One region of the Alkalibaculum bacchi genome, then DNA from elsewhere that is predicted to be linked to it. Evidence: a T-box and tRNA genes for the amino acid it is inferred to sense, from the RefSeq annotation. Region 1 holds a T-box; the other holds one or more tRNA genes.
What was found. The T-box of region 1 lies ahead of metG (methionine--tRNA ligase). A T-box ahead of a tRNA ligase gene usually reads a tRNA of that ligase, here a tRNA-Met.
Positions count from the first base shown of each region.

Region 2: it has a tRNA-Met gene. The T-box ahead of metG (methionine--tRNA ligase) is inferred to sense a tRNA for this amino acid. The anticodon was not compared.

Region 1 covers NZ_QNRX01000012.1:37,626-48,822, forward strand. The annotation lists gene DES36_RS09660 (UDP-N-acetylglucosamine 1-carboxyvinyltransferase) at 129-1,385, opposite strand; gene DES36_RS09665 (DnaD domain protein) at 1,677-2,639, shown strand; gene DES36_RS09670 (ATP-binding protein) at 2,636-3,610, shown strand; gene DES36_RS09675 (3D domain-containing protein) at 3,755-4,765, opposite strand; gene DES36_RS09680 (TatD family hydrolase) at 5,080-5,850, opposite strand; gene metG (methionine--tRNA ligase) at 6,266-8,200, opposite strand; T-box leader at 8,502-8,742, opposite strand; gene DES36_RS09690 (ABC transporter permease) at 8,848-10,173, opposite strand; gene DES36_RS09695 (COG1361 family protein) at 10,183-11,022, opposite strand; gene DES36_RS09700 (ABC transporter ATP-binding protein) at 11,024-11,197, opposite strand, start outside.
Region 2 covers NZ_QNRX01000001.1:122,594-133,790, forward strand. The annotation lists gene DES36_RS00560 (formate/nitrite transporter family protein) at 6-788, opposite strand; gene DES36_RS00565 (Crp/Fnr family transcriptional regulator) at 873-1,577, opposite strand; tRNA gene DES36_RS00570 (tRNA-Met) at 1,830-1,905, opposite strand; gene DES36_RS00575 (penicillin-binding transpeptidase domain-containing protein) at 2,059-4,635, opposite strand; gene mreD (rod shape-determining protein MreD) at 4,665-5,147, opposite strand; gene mreC (rod shape-determining protein MreC) at 5,162-5,974, opposite strand; gene mreB (rod shape-determining protein) at 5,996-7,006, opposite strand; gene DES36_RS00595 (Maf family protein) at 7,082-7,663, opposite strand; gene DES36_RS00600 (DUF4321 domain-containing protein) at 7,683-7,934, opposite strand; gene DES36_RS00605 (RnfABCDGE type electron transport complex subunit B) at 8,311-9,132, opposite strand; gene rsxA (electron transport complex subunit RsxA) at 9,146-9,721, opposite strand; gene rsxE (electron transport complex subunit RsxE) at 9,714-10,328, opposite strand; gene DES36_RS00620 (RnfABCDGE type electron transport complex subunit G) at 10,345-10,935, opposite strand; gene DES36_RS00625 (RnfABCDGE type electron transport complex subunit D) at 10,935-11,197, opposite strand, start outside.

The DNA of each region.
Region 1 (11,197 bases):
CCTGACCACCTTATTTGCTTTTACATAGAACTTGCATCTTACAACTTAGAACTAATAACAGCATACCAAAAAGCACTACATGTCTTATTTTAAAAAGAATATAGTGCTTTTAAATACGTCTCATACAACTAATCTACTACTTTTTTAATTTTTGCGCCTAGGCTTCTTAGTTTTCCTTCTAAGTTTTCGTAGCCTCTTTCAATATGTTTTAATTCTGTAACTTCTGTTATTCCATCTGCAGCCAGTCCAGCAATGACCATAGCAGCTCCAGCTCTTAGGTCTGTAGCTCTTAATGTTGCACCACTTAATTGCTTACCTCCACTAAAGATCGCCACTCGTCCATCCACAAGAATATCTGCTCCCATTCTTCGGAGCTCGTCTACATATTTAAATCGATTCTCAAAAATACTTTCTGTGATGGTACCTGTACCTTGGGTCAAACACATGAGCACTGCCATAGGCTGTTGTAAGTCTGTTGGAAAACCAGGGTAAGGTAGAGTCTTAACATTAATGGAATTTAAATCTTCTTTTCCAATCACTCGAATAGCATCGTCGTATTCAATGATTTCTGCGCCCATTTCTGTTAATTTGGCGGAGATAGACTCTAAATGTTTTGGTATGACATTTTTGATCAAAACATCTCCCTTTGTTGCTACAGCAGCCACCATATATGTACCTGCTTCAATTTGATCTGGAATAACCATATACTCGCAGCCTCTTAATTCCGTTACGCCATTGATTTTTATAATATCTGTGCCTGCGCCTTTAATATTTGCACCCATTAGATTTAAAAAGTTTGCCACATCTACTACATGTGGTTCTCTAGCAGCATTTTCAATAACCGTCATGCCTTCAGCCTTAACCGCTGCTAACATAATATTAATTGTAGCACCCACACTCACTACATCCATGTAAATTTGGGCTCCTATGAGCTTTTCTGCATACATATTAATAACACCATGTTCAATTTCTACTTTAACACCTAATGCTTCAAAACCCTTTATATGTTGGTCAATAGGTCTTACACCTATATCACATCCTCCTGGAAAAGGAATGGTAACCTTTTTAAATCTTCCTAATAGTGCTCCTAGTAGATAATAAGATGCTCTCATTTTACGAGTCTCATCGTCTAGCATTTCATATTGCTCAATATTTTGAGCATCAAAAGTAATTGTATTTTCATTTATTTGAGTTGTCTTAACGCCTAATTTTCGTAATATATTAATAAACCGGTTAACATCTTTAATATTGGGTATATTTTCTAATTTACATACACCTTCTGAAAGGATTGTAGCTGGTATTAAACCTAAAGCTGCATTCTTTGCACCAGCAATGCTTACTTCACCTTTTAAAGGAGTACCTCCCTCGATTACATATCGCTCCATAATAACTTCCCTTCATTATATTGTTCTATTCAACGGTTGATTATATCATATTTTTTTTCATTCTCAAAACATTATATTAACATTAAAGATATAATAATTGGAAACCTCGACCTTTACTAATATTATGTCTTTAATTTCATCTTGTATTAAACTGTTTTCAAAATAATATTATCTCTAATATATGGCAAGTACAAGCCATAAAGGCAAATCAATCGTATTTGTGATATAATCTTTATAATCGTTACTGTAATAAAGATGCAAAAACTTGTTCATAGATTGAGAGGTGTGATAATGAATAATTTTGAGTTATATATTAATAATGACGATTTGGGCGTTACTGTGTTAGAAAATATTTTTATCAATCATTATATGCCTACTGCCCCAGGAGACTATGTAAAAGTGTATCTATTAGGACTAAAGTATTGTAGCAATAAAAATCTCTCCTCTATTTCAAATAAGATTATTGGTAAAACTTTAGGTATATTGGAGAGCGATGTAAGAAAAGCATGGGAGTATTGGGAACAACAAGGCATACTGACTTGTGAGAGAAATGGAGACGACAATTATCATATAAAATATCTTCATATTTCATCCCTTATGCTTGAGGGTAATAATGTGCATACTGAGGAAGATCATTCAAATCAAAAAATAATAGAAGAATTATATAAGACAATAGAATTTATGTATGGTAGGCCTCTTAGCTATAAAGAGTTACAAATTATTGCCAGTTGGATGAATGATTTACTCTTCAACCCAGAAATGATTACGCTCTTAGTAGAATACTGCTTTAATTTAAATAAAAAAGACATTAACTATATCAACAAAGTGGCCTTAAATTGGTATGATAAGAAAATTAATACCTACGATGAAGCCATGGAGAATATTAATTCTTTTAGAGAAAAACGGGATATCTATTATAAGATTATGAATTACCTTGGCTTTAAACGTTCACCAACGAAAGCTGAAATTGGAATTATGGACAAATGGATATCTACCTACAATATGAGCATGGATCTAATCATTGAAGCTTGCAAAAAGACCCTTGCTATCGACAGGCCAAACTTTAAATATATAGACACCATACTTACAGAATGGCATAAGAAAAACTACACCAAACCAGAAGATATAGAAAAAGAAGAACTGCCTAAAAAGCAAAAATCAGAAACGAAGCCAACCCAATACAACCAAAACGGTTATGATTATGACTTACTTGAGAAAAAACTAGAAGAAAAAATGTGGAGAGAAAATAAATGAGGGATGATATATACAATGAAACCATTATTGAATTTGAAAAGAAGAGAACCTTAAAGGAAATCAATCAGAATAAGCGCAAACAGGAAATGTACAAGTCCTATCCTCGGTTAGAGGAGATTGCGAATCAATTAAACTACATGGGAATCGAATTAGCTAAATCCATCTCTACTGGTCCAAGTAATATGAATGGAATAAAAACTTTTGAGAAGAAGACACAAGAGCTGGTAGAAGAGAGAACACAAATCTTAGTAAATGCTGGTTATGCAAAAGATTATTTAGAAATAGAGTATGACTGCCCTGCTTGCCATGACATGGGAATAATTGAACAAAATACCTGCTCTTGTTTTACAAAAGCTTTAATTCGAAAATACTATCAACAATCTAATCTTGATAAGGTCTTGTCTATAGAAAATTTTGATACCTTTCGCTTGGATTGCTATGATGAGGACAAAAGTAAATTTGGTGTATCCCCTAGATTGAATATTCAAAACATTTATTTGATGGCCGTAAACTTTGTAGAAAAATTTGATTCTCAGTATGAAAATTTATACTTGTATGGAAACTCTGGCTTGGGAAAGACTTTCATATCTCATTGCATTGCAAAAGAACTTTTGGATAAGGGAAAATCTGTAATCTATCAAACGGCTACAGACTTAATTGACTCTATTAGAAGAAATAAATTCAATCAAAATATCCAAGTTAACACACTAAGTTATTTGTATCAATGTGACCTTTTAATCATCGATGACTTAGGCACAGAAAGCTTAACGGAATTTGCTAACAATGAGCTCTTTAATTTGCTAAATAGAAGATTAATGGATCAAAAGAGTACTGTAATCTCAACAAATTTATCTCTGAAGGAACTTCAAAAAAGGTATAGCACTCGACTAACCTCAAGAATTATAGGGAATTTTACATTTCTAAAGTTTATAGGAGACGATATTAGGTTAAAAAAAGCCAAGCTTTTATAAGAGCTTGGCTTTTTTTGTTCTACGTTCTAAGATGTAAGTTCTACGTAAAACCATTATTGCTACCAATGGTGGCTAAGTGTTTTTACATAGAACTTAGAACGTACAACTTACATCTGCAATAAAAAAACACCTTCGGGTGTTTTTTTATTGCAATACCTGTACTTGAAGACTTTTTCTTCCAAATCTTACACATTCTTCACGGGTATTGAAATAGATATCTATTTTATTTCCTGTAACAGCTCCACCTCGATCTTCTACAACATAGGTGTTTCCTAGAGCTGGAATATACATTTTTGTACCAAAGGAATAGCTACTAGATGCCGCTATGGTCCGATTTGCACTTGGTTTTGTTCCTGATGCCGTTCTATCGCCTACATAGTAAGCTGTAGCTTCTACGGTTATAGTCTTTACAGATGTTTGACTTCCTCTAGAAGCTGGCACACTTTTATTTGAACTAGTAATTGTTTTCTTCACAGGTACTTTTGTTCCAATTTCTTTGATTTCATCAACTGGTTTTTTAACATTTTCTGAAATTACTTCTCTACTTACTTCTGTACCATCTTCTAAGACGACTTTTTCTTCTATTGTTTTTAGACCAGTACTTCCTCTTTGGACTAAATTGGTCTTACCTTGTAACAAATTGCTATTCTTCTTTTCGATTTTTTTATAATCTAATGACGTTTCTTTTACTTCAATCTTTTCCTCTACGCGAACAATTTTTATGCTATTGTTTTCTTTATTAATTGTAGATGATAGACTAGGCTCTACCTTATCATCTTCATCAACTTGTAGCTCTAATTGTCCTAAAACATCTTCTACTTTATTAAGAGTAGTATTGATTTTGTGCTCTGTTCCATCGGCTACTACTGTAATAGGTATAGCTCGTTGAATTTTGATAATATCTCCATCTTCAAGCTCTGTATGAAGTGCTGGCTCTATCTTATCTTCTTTTTTTAGACTAATATTTTGATTTTTTAATACTTCTTCTACCGTTTGAGTACCTCTAAAAGATGTAGATACCTCTTCGTGATCTATCTTTACGATGATATGATTTTTGTCAAATAATATAAATAGCGTCATTGTCAGTAAAAAGAATATTATGCCTATGATAAGTTTCTTCTCGTGCATTAAGCCCTTGATTTTACTTAGACTCATCTCTTCTACCTCCTCTGTTTTCAGAAGTCATACGTCCTTTTTGCATAAAAGTATAATATAACCACTGAGTTATTAAATTTCATATAAATAGATGAATGTATAAATGAAATTCAATCTATTATTTGTCGCTATAATACACTATATTGATAAATTTGTCAAATTTTCTAGTGACAATCGTTACAATTTGTATACATATCCAGAGTATGTACACAAATTGTAACATTTATATTTTGAAATTTATGTCTAATTGAGGATATAGAGTTAAATAATATATCTAATTTTTCAAAGGCATTTTAAGCAAATCACAAACCTATTTACATTTCTATTTTAGTAAATAAGGCTAAAGTGTTCTCTTTTATCTGTAGAAGCAGTTCTTCAAACTCAATATTTCGTAATCTACAGATTTCTTCAGCTACATATCTTACATAAGCTGGATTGTTGACCTTGCCTCTATAGGGCGCAGGAGTTAGATAAGGACTATCTGTCTCTATTAATATTCGGTCTAAGGGGACTTTTTCCGCTACTTCTGGCAGTTTATGAGCATTCTTAAAGGTAATAGGACCCGATATGGATAAATAAAAACCTAAATCTAAGTATCTCTTAGCCATTTCCCAGCTTCCACTATAGCTGTGAAGTACTCCCGCCAATCCTTCTTTATTTCTTTCTAATATGTCAAAGGTATCTTGATGGGCTTCTCTACTATGAATAATTATAGGGAGCTTTTGTCTTTTCGCTATATCGATTTGCTTTTCATAGATTTCCTGCTGGATTTCTCTAGGCGAAAAATCATAATGATAATCTAAGCCAATTTCTCCAATAGCCACTACTTTAGGATGAGTGCTTAGCTTTTCTATCTCCTTTAAATCCTCTTCACTAGCATGACGTGCCTCATGGGGGTGATACCCCACTGCCGCAAATATAAAATTCCACGATTCTGCCAATTGGATTCCCTTTCTAGATGTATCTAAATCTACTGCAGGATTTATTAAAATCTCCATCCTATTATTTTGTAAACCCTCAATGATTTCGGAGCGATTTTCTTCGTACTTTTCATCTATCAAATGAGCATGTGTATCAATTAACATAATTACCTCCTATAAAATCAGCCACCAAAGGTGGCTGATGTAGTTCTACGTTTTAAGTTGTAAGTTCTAAGTAAAACCTTTAGTCACTACGTGCGCTTTGCGCACAATTGAGAATTGGGGATTTAAAATTATTAAAAACTCAATTAATATATAGTATATTCTCAATAGTTAGCAAGTAGGGATCCTTCGGCTAAAGCCTCAGGATGACATATGCAGTAGCTAGGGTCAAAACATTGTACCTACGACACTTAAATACCCAAGATTAGCTACCCCCGTCATCCTGAGCGCAAGCGAAGGATCTTATGCCTTTACCCAAACTCGCTCAAATCGAGTATTGCCTTTCCCGTCCAACGAACCAACCATCCAACCAATAGCATTCTAACTAAAAAGTTTCAGCTTTCAACCCTCCGCTAGATCAGCTTACCGTATTTCCTGCTTCCATATCTCCATCTATCGTAACTAAATTTAATTCCTTTTTATTCGCTGCAGCTAAGACCATACCTTGAGATTCTACGCCTCTAAGTTTTACTGGTTTTAAATTGCAAACTACTACTACTTTCTTTCCTACTAATTGATCTGGACTATAATATTTTGCAATTCCCGACACAATTTGTCTTGTCTCATGCCCTATCTTAATCTGTAAAACCAAAAGCTTATCTGCATCTGGATGAGCTTTGGCTTCTATGATTTCACCAGTTTTAAGCTGTACTTTTGCAAAATCATCGATGGTGATTTCCTCTATCTCAGGATTTTTTTCTTTTCCTTTGTTCTTTTCTTTCTTTTTTTCAACTTGCTTTTCTTCTTTTTTCTCTTCTTCTTTTATATCAATTCTTGGGAAAAGTTGTTGACCTTTTTTGACTTTTGTTTCTTCTGGGTAAAGGCCAAATTCACTTAAACTATCCCATGTAGCAAGATCTTTATTAACATTGATTTGCTCTAGGAGTTTCTCGGATGTATGAGGCATAAATGGAATAATCATGATGCCAACCATTCTAAGGATTTCACTTAAATTGTAAAGGACTTGTGCAAGTCTTGGTGCCTTTTCTGGATCTTTACCTAGAATCCAAGGTGTCGTCTCATCAATGTATTTATTTGCTCTAGAGACAAGTTTCCATATACTAGTTAAAGCATTGCTAAACTCTAATTTGTCCATATACTTTTCAACTTCTTTTGAAGTCTTTAGGGCCAATTGGGAGATTTCTTTATCTAAGTCATCTCCCTCCCTTGTAGAAGGTATTACCCCATCAAAATATTTTTCCGTCATACTTACTGTACGACTTAACAAATTACCCAAATCATTTGCTAAATCGGAATTCGTACGACTAATCAAAGATTCTTCATTATAGCTCCCATCAGATCCAAATGGCATTTCTCGAAGGACATAATATCTCAGCGCATCTACACCGTATTTTTCAACTAATTGCACAGGGTCAATGACATTCCCCTTAGATTTAGACATTTTCCCACCCTTGAGCAATATCCAGCCATGTCCAAAAACTTGTTTAGGTAGTGGTAAATCAAGAGCCATAAGCATAATAGGCCAGTAAATCGTGTGAAATCTCAGTATATCTTTACCGATAAGCTGAACATCAGCAGGCCAGTATTTTTCCATTAACTGAGGTCTTGAGTTTAGATATCCTAAAGCTGTAATATAATTAGATAAAGCATCAATCCACACGTATACTACGTGACCTGGAGCAAATTCCACAGGGATTCCCCAATCAAATGTAGTACGTGAAACGCATAAATCCTGTAGACCTGGTCTTAAAAAATTATTAAGCATCTCGTTTTTTCGAGACTCTGGTTGAATAAATTCTGGATGACTTTCGATGTATTCAATAAGGCGACCAGCATATTTTGACATTTTAAAGAAATATGCTTCTTCTCTCTCTTGGCTCACGTCTCTACCGCAATCAGGACATTTACCATCTTCTAATTGAGACTCTGTCCAAAAGGATTCACAAGGCGTACAATACCATCCTTCATAATAGGATTTATATATATCTCCTTGATCATATAGTCTTTTGAATATTTTCTGTACAGATTCTATATGATAAGGATCTGTTGTTCGGATAAAGTGATTATAATCAATATTCATCACTTCCCATAATTTTTTAATATCAGCTACAATAGGGTCTACATATTCTTTAGGTGTAATCCCACTTTCTTCAGCCCTTTGCTGAATCTTTTGACCGTGTTCATCCGTTCCCGTCAAAAAGAACACATCATACCCCATTAACTTCTTATACCTACTCATAGCATCAGCCGCTACTGTAGTATAAGTGTGCCCTATGTGAAGCTTGTCACTTGGATAATAAATTGGCGTGGTAATATAAAAGTTTTTGCTCATTGTTAATCTCCTCTACTTGCTATTAATTTATTTTTGTTTTTGTAGTTAAGCTCATTAATTTCGATAGAAAGTGGATTGCTGAAAGCTGAATGCGGAAAGCGGAACTCAATACAAAATCTTCAATGAACAATGAAAAACGAACGTTGAACATTGAACAGTACAAATATGCGACGCTTGTTACTCTTCTAAATTGTTCATTATTCATTGTTCCATATTCATTGCGACGCAAGTCGCATATTTGCTGACCACCTTACAGCTGACCACCTGACCACCTGCTTTTATAAAAAAAATCTCCCATCCTACAAAGGACGAAAGATTTGCTTTCGTGGTACCACCTTATTTTACAAATACATTGCTGTATTTGCCTCAATTGTGCATTCACATGACTTAACGCTGCCGGCGGTATGGGCTTAAAATTGGTAAAATATTCTCACCCAAACAGTTCAGGGGCCATCTTCTATTATTCATCGATTATCAGCTTTCACCTAACCTGACTCTCTTTGTATCGATTCCTAATATACTCTTCCCATCATTACTTTTATACAATATATCTCTATTCTATACCAAATCCTATCTTTCATTCAAGTAGATTGTATTATTTATTCATATCATGCAATTTTTTTATGAATAGCCTTACTAAAAGGCTTTTATTCTTGCCTTAATGCTTCTAATACACTAATCTTTGCTGCACGATTGGCTGGATACAATCCAGCTAGTATTCCAACGACAACGGAAAAGATAATTGCAAACAGAGCAAGGCCTGGTGAGATATAAGCAATGCTTATGGTTTCTGTCGTTCCTGCCTGGGCACTTATGGCTATTCCTGCAATAAGATTAATAAGATTTGCGACAAGATAACTTATTATAAGCCCAGCTACTCCGCCCATAAGTCCAATGAAAGAAGCCTCATACAAAAATTGAGTTCTTATATCATTAACGGATGCGCCAATAACCTTATTTACGCCGATTTCTTTTGTCCTTTCGTAAATAGACATAATCATAGTATTCGTGATTCCAATTGCTGCTACAAGTAAGGCAATGCTTCCTACACCACCTAAGAATATTTGCAAATACTTGAATACAGAGCCAATGGATTCTAGCATATCCTTAGTAGAATAAGCCATGTAGCCCATTTCGTTAATCTCCTTACTCAGACTATCTACAACCTCTGTATCCTCTGCTATTACTCGAATAGAAGAGTAACCTTGGGTTTCTATAATTTGGCTACTACCCGTCATTTTTATAAGCGCCTCTATATCCATAATAGCTGAATAATCTTCGGTGCCACCAGAAGCTGTTAAAATACCTGAGATTTTTGTTCTGTTCTTATTTTCTACCATTTCTGTAGGACTCTGTTCTGACTGAAAATCAAGACTTTCCTCTGCGTCTTCATCTTGAGCTATTTCGTCTGCCTTAACTTCTTCCTCTTCTAGAGATTCTTGTATCATATTCATGGTAATGATTGTAGCAGGTTTTCGTACCATATTTTTATCACCAATAGTCTTTTCGATCTCTTCTAATAATGCACTACCTATTAAAATCTCATTATTTCGAGGGAATCTTCCATCCTCTAATTTATATCCTAAATCATCAGCTTGATGCATATCTACTCCAACGAGCTGTATGCCAATTCGATCCCTGCCTACACTTAGCTCCCCACTTGTCATATACAGGGGTGTGACTGCTTTTACACCATCTAATTTTTCTAAATCTGCTACATCTTTTTTCTTTAATTCCTTTATCTGATTTTCACCAGAAGTACCTGCCATATCGTAAGGGGGATATACTTCAATACTGGTCATATTAATTTCTTCAAGCTCACCAGTGACGCTTCTCTCAAGACCTACACCTAATGAAATCATAATGACAATTCCAGCAGTCCCAATCATGATTCCAACCATAGTGAGGATTGTTCGCAGTTTTCTCCTCCACAAACTCATCCAAGCTAATTTTACGATATCTTTATCAAACATGCCTCTCATCTAAGATAAACCAAATATTCCTTTTATAAATTTTACAAACCCATTGTCTTGAGAATCGGCACCTTCTGTACTATTTCCATCTTCATTAGAAAGTACATTATAAGTAATTTCTTTTTCTACAGTTGTCAATTTATTGAGGCTATTGTAATATTTTACACCAACTTTAACAGTATGCTTACCAGGTTCCTGTCCTATAATAGTAAAGCCATAGTTATCATAATCTCCACTATTAAAGTTTCCTAAGTATTCCATTGGCGTATCGGTATCTTTTCCTTGGACAGAAACGCTAATCCCCTTTACCTCTGCAACACCATTGTTAACGATTTGTACTTCTGCCTCTAATGGTTCGCCAATCAAAAGATCTCCAAGATCTTCATTTGCCAATACTTGTACACTATCTTTTTCTGTTACTAAAAGGCCAATGGTCTGTATTTCTTCATAAGCTGTTCCATTAGAATCCATATAGGTGATTTTTACTATAATATTGTAATTTCCTGGAACCACTTTAGGCGATACGAACATATTATATGTAATTTCTGCGGTTTTCCCCGCTTTTACCATATCTATATACTGAATATTGCTTTGGTTTAAGGGTGAAAAATTGCCTAAGTTTTCTTGCCCTTGTTCGTTATTTAAAGACACTTCTACTTTTCGTCCATGGAATTCGCCATAATTCTTTAGGTTTAAAGTGATTTTGAAGGTACTTCCAGGCGTAATAGCCTCTTGGTCTACGCTATATGTAGTGATCGCTACATTTGGGCTCTTAGGCGCTGCGCTGACCACCCCACAAGAAAGCATCATCGCTATTATGAATAGTACTGTGGTGATTTTTTTCTTCATTTTAATTCCTCTCATCCTTACATATTTTTCCGTCTTGAATCCAAATCCTTCTCTGACATTGATTCGCTACATTACTATCGTGGGTCACGATAATAAAGGTAATTTGATGAATTCGGTTCATTTCTTTAATGAGCTCTAGTATTTCCTTACCTGTCTTTGAATCTAAGTTCCCCGT
Region 2 (11,197 bases), on a different contig from region 1:
TTTTACTATTGTTCAAGAGCTTTTCCGACTTTTTTCCCTGCTATTATATAATAAGGAATGGCTAAAAATAAAATTCCGCCTATCATATTCCCTATAGTTACAACACCAATATTGTACAAGTATCCCCCTAAAGAAATTGCAGTTCCATGAGGAGCTAATAGCCCAATAGTTAAAAGAGTCATATTAGCGATGCTGTGTTCAAACCCTGATGTTATGAATGCAAATAAACAGAGAAAAATCATAATCAATTTGCCGCTCTCTGATTTACATCTAGTACTGCTCCAAATAGCTAAGCATACTAATATATTACATAGAACTCCTTTTAACAGAAGGGAAATCAGCGGAATGCTCATTTTTGTTGCTGACATTGCAGCAACAAACTCGCCAATTGGTCCAGTACTAATACCTGCCCCCCAGGATAGAATAGCTAAAACAATTGAACCTGCCCAATTGCCAAGGTAGCATACGATCCAAACTTTTATAGTGTCTTTCCAAGAAACCGTGCCCATTAACGCACCTGTGCCTATGACGAAATTATTTCCCGTAAACAATTCTGCCCCTGCAATTACTACTAGACTTAAGGCAATGGAAAAAGACACCCCCATAATGATTTTAGTATAGGGCCCACCTTGAAGCATCCCCCCAATAGAATGAATGAGCAATACGCCAAACCCTACATAGGCTCCACCTAACATAGATGCAATAAAATAGCCCAAAAGATTACCTTTCATAAAACTGACTTTTGCTTTTGCTGCCTTTGAAACTAGTTTTAAATCCTCTTCATACATTTTAGCTGTCCTCACAATCTATGTTTGTCTTTTATTTATCAACAATAGTATAGTACATAAATAAAAAAGGAACCGTGATAAAAGTCACGGTTCCTTAAAATAACTTGCTAATTTTTCACGATCGTAAACAATAAATTTCTTGTCTTCTATTCCCACGAGACCATGTTCCTTTAAAATTTTTATCTGTCTTGAAACCGTTTCTCTTTGGGATCCTAACATATCGGCGAGATATGTAATACTTAAGTCCATATCAATACAAATGCCTTTCTCACAAGCTACTCCGTAATCTCCAGACAATTTCCACAATTTAGCTGCAATTCGTTTATCTGCTCGTACAGAATTAGATGTATTTTTAAGCTGGCGATATAAGCGTCTAGTCTTTAATGACAGAGATCGCAAGACTCCCTTTGTCAAATTAAAGTCTTGGCTCATAATATGTAAAAACTTGTCTTTGTTCCAGCACAAAATCTCACTAGGCTCAAAGGCATCACAACTTATAGAAGATGGCAAACCCTGGAGTACTACTTCATTTATCATCTTTCCTTTTCCCAAAATAAAGATCACCTTTTTCTCACCCTGAGAACTCATCTTATAAAGAGAGACCAAACCACTTTTCACAAGATATAGACTAGAACACTCGTCTTTATCTTTGAAAATGTGTTCATTTTTCTTATACTGACGAACACTAAAACAATCAGCAAGAGTATCTAAAGTTTCAGATTTAGCCTCTCTAAATACTTCAATACCCTTAAGGATTTCTATTTTATCTGCACTGGTCCACTTTTCCATTTTACACCTCTTTTTGAACAGTAGTTAAACGATCTTGAAACCATAGTTGAACAATGGTTGAGCAATAGTTAAACGATGGTTAAACAATTGTATTAGACTCTCGCCTACGGCGAGTTCAACTTTAAAGGTTTTAAAATTTTGCTTACCACCTTACCACCTTACTACCTTACTACCTTACCACCTGACCACCTGACTACCTGACTACCTTAACGAAAAAAACACGAAATCATCTCTGATTCGTGTTTTATGAAATGGTTGCGGGGACAGGACTCGAACCTGCGACCTCCGGGTTATGAGCCCGACGAGCTGCCAACTGCTCCACCCCGCGATAATATTTATGTTCCTTGCGTGTAATATCTATTATAGCACTATTTCAAAGTTTGTCAACATCTTTTTTACTTTAAATTAACTTATTATGAGAAAAATACTAAATAAGTGGAAAGCTGCAATAAACTCACACTTTCCACTTTACATTTTACACTTATTCATCCTTTTCTTGCTGATCTACTTCAGCTTTTTCTTCTTCGTCGTTTTCTTTTTTAGGCTCTTCTTCTTTTTTCTTCATTTCTTGAGCTTCTTCAAAAGTATAATTATTGTAGAAATAAGCATCTATTACATCTCTCGCTACTGGGACAGAGTTGATACTTGTATCCCCTTGAATAATCATGGTCACTACAGCTATTTCAGGATCATCATAAGGAGCAAATGCCATAAACCACCCAGTATTGTCTATCTTTTCCGATCCGTATTGAGCTGTACCTGTTTTACCACCTACTCCTATGCCATTGTGATCAAAACCTAGAAAGCCTGATCGACCACTTCCTTGTAGCATTACATCCTTCATGCCTTTTTTGATTTCATCAATATATCCTTCATCTACGTTAACTTTATTTAGTATTTTTTCTTTATGTTCATAAGTGACTTTTCCATTGCTGTCTACAATCTTATCCACTAAATAAGGTTCTCTCCGAATGCCCCCATTTACTAAAGTAGCTAAAAAATTTGCCATTTGGATTGGCGTAGTAGAGTTTCCACCTTGACCGATAGATGCATTAATTGTGTCTGTTGTTACCCATCTTGAATCCATAATTTGCCGAGTGATATTTTGCAAATATACATTGTCTTTTACATTGTACTTAGCCATAATCGCAGTAACTTCTTCAAAAATACGATTGTATAATTGAGAGATTGAGTCGTATTCGTATTTGTCAGGCGTTATTTGAGTGTATAATTCTCTCGCAATCGCGTATGACTTATATACAGCTTGCTCTGTTCCATCCTCATTTGTAATAATAGCATTTCCCTTAATGCCCACGTTTTTTCGAATATAGTCTGATGTAGAATACGTTCGAATTTGTACTTTATCGGTTTTTGTCGCCAAGTAACCTGAAGACTCCGATATTTCTAGACCTGTTTTCTGGCCTATTCCAAATTCTTTAGCATATTTTTCGATATTATCTATACCTAATCGATATCCCGTTTCATAGAAGAAGATATTACAGGAGTCTCTCAGGGCTTCTCGAACGGTTTCTGCACCATGAGCCCCTAAACAAGTAAATTGGGGGAATCTCCCATAAACCCTTCCGCAGTATATTGTTGAATGTTTTGTAATGACCCCTTCTTGCAAACCTGCTGCAGCCATAAGAGGTTTAAATACGGAACCTGGCTGTAATGCCGACAATGTAGCATTGTTGTAAAGTGGTTTTGGGTATAATGGGTCATTTACGAGCACATTTAATTTATTCCAATCTTCAGAGCTAATTCCATTTGTAAATAAATTAGGATTGTAATCAGGATAACTAGCCAAAGCTAGTACTGCGCCTGTCTTTACATTTAAGGCTACTACTGCACCAGATTTTGCATTAGGCGCATTTGTTTTTTGAATTTTTTTGATTTGATTTTCTAAAGATTCTTCGGCTACTCTTTGTAAATCGTAATCCAAAGTTAAATATACATCATCTCCAGGAATAGGGTCTTGGACCTCTTGTGTTGGGTCGTTTTGGGCAATCCCTTTATAATCTGTAACGGCAAATCGCTGGCCATCTTCTCCTTTTAGATATTCTTCAAAGGAAGATTCGATGCCACTAATCCCCTTAAGATCTCTCATCTTATAGCTTCCATCTTCAACATCTTTCTCACTGACTTTACCAATATATCCCAAAACATGAGAAGCTAAATTTTGAAAAGGATATTCCCTCACAGGATTAGAAGCTACGCTGACTCCTGATAATTCATGTACTCTTGAATCAATTTCAAACACTGTTTCTAGTTTAATATTCCGAGCTACCTGAATAGGCTCCCAAGACCGAAATCCCTGTGCTTTTACCATCTGGCGAAACACTAAGATTTTTCTAGCATCTTCATTGGATAAAGTTTCATCTATTTCATACATTTTCCGAAGCTTTTGAAGAGATTTCTCAGCACTATAGTCATATTCTTCTTTCTTAAAGCCAAAATCTTTTTTCCACTGAAGTTCCTTCGTTTCATAGCCAAATATAATATCTCCATCTCTAATAGAAAGGGGTAAATTTGCATTCATATGAACCTTCTCAATAGCTTCTAGTGCCACTTCATTACTGATTTCATCTTTTACATTGTATTTATCTCTAAGTATGATTAGTGCTTCTTCTGCAGTAGCATTTCGGGGAATCTCGTGTTTTTCTTTCCACTCTTTTTCTTCTTTTTCATAAGTAAAAAATATAGATCCCTTTTCAATCAATATGGGGAATTTATCTTCAAACTCTTCCTCGTTCTTTTCAAGTAAATTATACAGTTGTAAAAGCACTTGATTTTCCTGTCCATCTTCGATATTGCTGTAGATGAGTTCTACTGAGTAACCGACCTTGCTTTTAGCTATCTCATAGCCATCTCCTGTAACAATAGACCCTCTAGGGGCCGTTTCAGTAATTTTTTGTACCATTTTATTCTCAGCCATCTGTGCATACTGCTCGCCACTGATAATCTGCAAGTAAGCAAGGCGAAAAAGAAATATTGTGATTAACAAAATTAAAAATACGAATAAAAAAATAAATCTATATTTATTCTTATTAACTATCATTTATTTAAAATTAACTCCTTATTTGCGACTTAATGACTGTTTCGAATCCATCTTAATGACAAAGGATAAATCAAAAGCAATGCCATAAAATTTATTACCCAATAGGTAAGATTAAAAAACTTCAAGTAATTGATAATGGAGATGTGATTCCCTATTAAATACAAGATTAAAACTCTCGCGCCATGATTGATAATAACTCCTATCGGAAAAACACTAATAGGAGCTAATAAACTATCTTTAAACATATTTTCACTCATTACGCTAGTAATAAATGCCGTCAAGAGAAAACTCAAAGCATATAGTCCGATAAAATCACCATATAAAATATCTCCTAGTAAACCTATGACGAATCCAAGAGTATAAGATTGCTTTCTTCCTAAAAGTATGGAAAAGCATATTAAACTAATTAATAAAAGATCTGGATATCTGCCACTTAAATTAAAAAATTGAAAAACAGTACTTTGTAATATAAGCTCAATCAACAATATTACACTTAATTTGACAATATTCAAACTATCACCTTATTCTACCGTTTAATGAGTAATACCTTATCGATCTTTTCAATGTCTATTGATGGCTCAATGGTGAGAATTTTTTCTAATCTTCCAGCATCTGTCTTGATCTCTTTTACTTTTCCCACGACGATATTTTTTTCAAATACACCGGCTAGACCTGAAGTCACGACAATATCACCCTTCTGTATTTTTGCTTCAGGATCAGCATATCCCTCCAGCATAGAATGATCATCTTTACCAGTAATCCGAATATAGTCTTTGCTTTTTACGCTTATACCATTAAACATACTTGTACTATCTATTATAGTCAAAACTTTGCTCGTTCCATTAGAGACTTCCTTTACTCTTCCTACAAGACCTTCGCTTAAAATGACCGTCATATCCTTTTTGACTCCTTCATTGCTGCCCTTATCAATTACTACTAAACTAAAACCTCTATAAGGGTCAACACTGACAACCGATGCAGATATATACTGATATTGACTATTTTCTTTTGTAAAATCCAACAATTTCAATAGCTCTTCATTTTCTTGAGTCAGTTTATCGTAATTTGCTAATTTAATTTGAGCTTCATTTAATTCTTTTTCCAACTGTTCATTTCTGGCTTTAAGAAACGGCAAATCAACGACGAAATCGTATAGATTTTTAACGTATTGTGACGATAAGTACAGTACTCTTTCTACAGGTGATGTAGTATTCCGTATTATGCCCTCAGGAGCAGTAGTATATGCTCTACCCTGAGATGTCGTTCCGATACATACGAACAGAAATAAAACCATTATGACAATATTTATGGCCACACGATGTTCTTTAAACCATTTCAATTACAAAATTACCTCCAGAAATTATTTTGCATTAAATATTTCATTATTGTATCCCTGCTCTAATACCATTACTGTTCCTTTTGCCACACAATCCAATGGATCCTCTGCGATACTGCACCTAATGCCTGTTTCCTTTTCTACTAGATTATTAAGACCCTTTAACAAAGCACCACCACCTGTCATGACAATTCCTCGCTCCATAACATCTGATGCTAACTCTGGCGGCGTCTTTTCTAATACGCTTTTTACAGATTCTACAATCGTCTGTATAGGATTTTCAATAGCGCTATAAATATCTTCTGTAGTAACAGCTATTGTCTTTGGCAAGCCAGATAGTAGATCTCGTCCTTTAATATTCATCTCTTCATCATGTAGATCTTTTATTGCACAACCGATAGTCATCTTTATGTTCTCTGCTGTTCTTTCTCCAATAGATAAATTATACTTATTCCTAATATATTGGATAATAGACGCATCGAAATCATCTCCACCAACTCTCTTGGAATTGCTGATAACAAGACCACCTAATGAGATTACCGCAATATCTGTAGTACCCCCACCAATATCGATGACCATACTTCCCGTAGCTTCACCAACTGGCAAACCTGCGCCAATTGCTGTAGCAAGAGCTTCCTCAATAATGCCTATTTGGCTAGCTCCTGACATCTGAGCGGCTTCAATGACCGCCTTACGCTCTACTTCTGTAATATCCGATGGCACGCCAATTAAAACCCGCGGTCTTCTAAACTTTGAAAGCTTAATAGCTTTATCGATAAAATATTTTAACATAATTTGCGTTGACCTAAAGTCTGCAATCACTCCATCTTTTAAAGGCCTAATAGCCACAATATTACCTGGCGTTCTGCCTATCATCTCCTTTGCCTCATTTCCAACGGCAATAGGTTCTTTGGTGTCTAAGTTTATGGCCACAACAGAAGGCTCTCTTACAATAATACCTTGTCCTTTTATAGCAACTAAAATATTTGCTGTACCTAAGTCAATGCCCACGTATCCATTATTAAATATACTCAATTAATTTCCACCTTTCTACATCTATTATCATTGTTAACTTTATCTATAATAGACCGACTTTCTCATTTAAGCTTCTTATAGGATATGAACATCAAATTCTGCTAGCATATCACAAAGCAGTGTAATTGGCAATCCTACTACATTCGTATAGCAACCCTCTATCGTATCTACAAATAGAGATCCTAAACCTTGAATGGCATAGGCTCCTGCCTTATCTCGTCCTTCTCCTGTTTCGATGTATCTCCAAATGACTTCATCACTATGAGTAGCAAATTTTATTTTGGTATTTCTATGACTTACAATTTTTCTGTTTTTTTCTGTACTAAAAACACATATCCCTGTAATTACTTCATGCTGTTTACCAGACAAAGACTTTAAAATGCAAAACGCTTCTTGATCATTTGTAGGCTTGCCAATTAATATGTCATCAGCAACTACCATAGTGTCGGCTGCAATAATAATTCCAGGGGTGTCATTTGTCTTTTCCGCCACATCTAATGCTTTTTCCAAAGCAATTTTCTCTACATTTTCTTCATTGGATAATTGTTTGTCTATTTTTTCTTCGATATCGCTGACTACAATATCAAATTTTAAGTTTAAATTTTGTAATATCTCTTTTCTTCTTGAAGATGCAGATGCTAAAATAATTCTACTCACAATTTTATCCCCTCTGTTATTAATTTCGGTAATAAAGGGCTAGAGCAAGTATTAAAAACACAATGCTACCTAAATTGATATTAATGACTACACCTAAAGTCAAGGTAACAAAGCTTAAATCTAATACCCATGGAGCACCACCACTTAAAATGCTAATATTAACAGTTTTCCCGAAAATACTTATGTAATCAGAAAGAAATTCTCCTGCCAACTGCCCAGCAAACAAGGAAGCAAGCACAATTAAGAGTAAAATCCCCTTATTATTCCTCATATACACTTAGGCCCCTTCCAAATAAACAGTCTTACTAGATGATATTATACAGTATATTAAAATTTTCTAAATAAGTAAAGAAAATTACGTCTGATTCCAAAATCAACCTTACTGCGGAATGTGGAAACTTTGTGGCGTAGGTTTTTACTTAGAATTTAAAATGTAGAACTTAGTGGTTAGACGGAAAAAAGAAAATAGCTGAATGCGGAATGCGGAAAGCGGAACTTTTTATAAGGTGGTCAGGAAAAACATTTAATCGCATTTCTGCGGGGAGTGCAACTTTACAATTAACATTTCTGTGACCCGAAAGAATACCCCAGTGCTAGGGAATAAAGACTAGCGCCTAGGGACTAAAAAAGCGCCCAAAGGCGCTTTTTTAAGATACTTTTTGCTTTGTTTGAATCATTTCTGCTGTGATTGCATTTGTTGGGCATTTTTCTACGCAGACCATACATTGTGTGCATTTATCGTAGTGGATTTTGGCTAAATTGTCTTCAAAGCCGATTGTTTCTTCAGGACAATTTTTTACGCAAGCTTTACAACCAATACAGCCCACTTTACAATTTGATTTTACTTCTTTACCCTTATCTTTTGAGTTACAATCTACGTGAACGCCTTTAGATGCTGGCACTAAATCAATAACTAATTTAGGACATGCTTCTATACATTTTCCGCAAGCTGTACATTTATCAGGGTCCACTTTTGCAATCCCATCTTCCGTTACGTGAATGGCGTCAAAAGGACAGACTCTTTCACAAGTTCCAAATCCCAAACAACCATAATTACAGCTTTTATGACCGCCTTGGGCAATAACCGCTTCCTTACAGTCTCTTACTCCATAATACTCAAATTTGTTAGAGCAATTAGAAGATGTACCTTGACAGATTACTCGAGCAATCATTCTTTCAGAACCACCAGCATCTACGCCCATGATCTCACCAATCTTTTCAGCAGTGCTCGCGCCTCCAACTGGACAGCTATCGACTTTTGCACTTCCTGCAGCAACAGCCACTGCAAAGGCTTCACAACCTGGAAATCCACAACCACCACAGTTTGCACCAGGCAGTACATCTAGAATCAATGGTACTTTAGGATCCTTTTCTACTGCAAATACTTTTGATGCATATCCTAGGATGGCTCCAAAAACTATGGCCATTCCTCCTAACCAAAGAACAGGAACAATTAATTCACTTATCAAGCCTTATCACCTCCTATAGTAATCCTGAAAAGCCTAAAAACGCTATAGACATTAAGCAGGCAGTAATCAATGCAATAGGAAAACCTTGTAATGGTTTAGGAATAGGAGCTATTTCTAATCTCTCTCTGATTCCTGCAAAGAGTACAATCGCTAAAGTAAAACCGAGTGCTGCTCCCACACCATTAAAAATGGTTTGAATAAAATTATACTTTGCATCGATATTTAAAATGGCTACCCCTAATACCGCACAGTTTGTCGTAATAAGAGGAAGATATACACCTAAAGCATCATACAATGTAGGGCTTACCTTTTGAATAACCATCTCTACAAATTGCACTAAAGATGCAATGACTAAAATAAAAGCTATTGTCTGCAAATACTGCAAGTTAAAGGGTTCTAATATCGTATATTGTATAATATATGTAACTGCAGAGGCAAGAGCCATAACAAAGGTAACTGCTGCTCCCATGCCTGCAGCTGTTTCTACTTGTTTAGATACTCCTAGAAAAGGGCAGATACCTAAAAATTTTACTAATATAAAATTATTTACTAGTATAGCACTTAATAGGATAATCAGTAACTCAGTCATTTACACTGCTCCTTTCCTTTTTTCTATCCGTCAACTTGTTTAGTAGTCCCATGAGAAGTCCTAGAGCAAGGAACGCACCTGGAGGTAAAATCATAATCAAAGCTGGTTCATAACTAGCACCAAACAGCGAAAATCCAAACATGCTACCCGCACCTAATATTTCTCTGACACTACCTAATAGAGTTAGTGATAAAGTAAATCCAATGCCCATACCTACCGCATCAGCTAAAGAATCTAAAATACCGTTTTTAGAAGCAAAAGATTCTGCTCTCGCTAAAATAGTACAGTTTACGACGATAAGAGGAATAAAAAGACCTAATGCCCTATCTAAAACAGGCACAAAAGCCTTTAAAAGCAATCCTACAATAGTTGTAAAGGATGCTATAATTACTACGTAAGCTGGTATTCTTACCTTATTTGGTATGAAATTTCGAAGTAGTGAAACTACTACATTCGAGCCAATTAATACGGCCATTGTGGCAAGGCCCATTCCCAAGCCATTAACCGCAGCAGTGGTTACTGCCAGTGTAGGACACATTCCCAAAACCAATCGAAAAATTGGGTTTTCTGGAATAATACCTCTCCAGAGATTTTTAATAAAATTCATAACTTATACCTCCCCCCTATTTATTCATTTCATTAAATACTTCAAGAGCAGCGTTTACCCCATCGGTAACAGCTTGTGTAGTAATAGTAGATCCCGTAATAGCTTGAACCTCACTATCACCAGCAGTACCTGATTTGATTACAGTAAGTGGGGTACTTGTAGACATTCCTGCAAATTGATCTTGGAAGGATTTTTCTGTAGCCTTTGCCCCTAATCCAGGAGTTTCACTGTGTCCAACTACCTTAAGCCCTGTAATCTCGCCCTCTATTGAAATCCCTACTAATATATTCATTTCACCACCATAGCCTTTTGGTAAGACTTTAAACGTATAACCTATTATCTCATCCCCTACAATATCTTTGTACACTTCAGAGATGATTTCGAGGTTATTAAAACCTAATTTCTTTTCATGATCAATAATCGTTTGCTGTTCAACCTGTTCAAAGTAGTCAGAAGGCGATATGACCTCTTCACGAGCTAATTTATTTTCCATTTCGATTTGTTCTGCGATTCTTTCTCCTGTAATCGAATTCGTGAACGCTAAGGCTAAAGCTGCAACTGCAGTAATAACAAAAAGTTTAAGAGCTAAATTAATAATCTCTTTCATCAACCTTTCACCTCCCCGTAAATTCTAGGTATGGTAAATCGCTCAATTAATGGTGCACATACATTCATAAGAAGAATTGCATAGGACACCCCTTCTGGGTAACCTCCCCATAGTCTTATGACTGTTGTCAATAACCCGCATCCAAAAGCATAAATAATTTGGGCTTTTTTTGTTGGAGGACATGAAGCATAGTCTGTAGCCATAAAGAAAGCACCTAAGAACAAACCTCCACTTAGAAGGTGATACATTGGGTTTTCGCCAA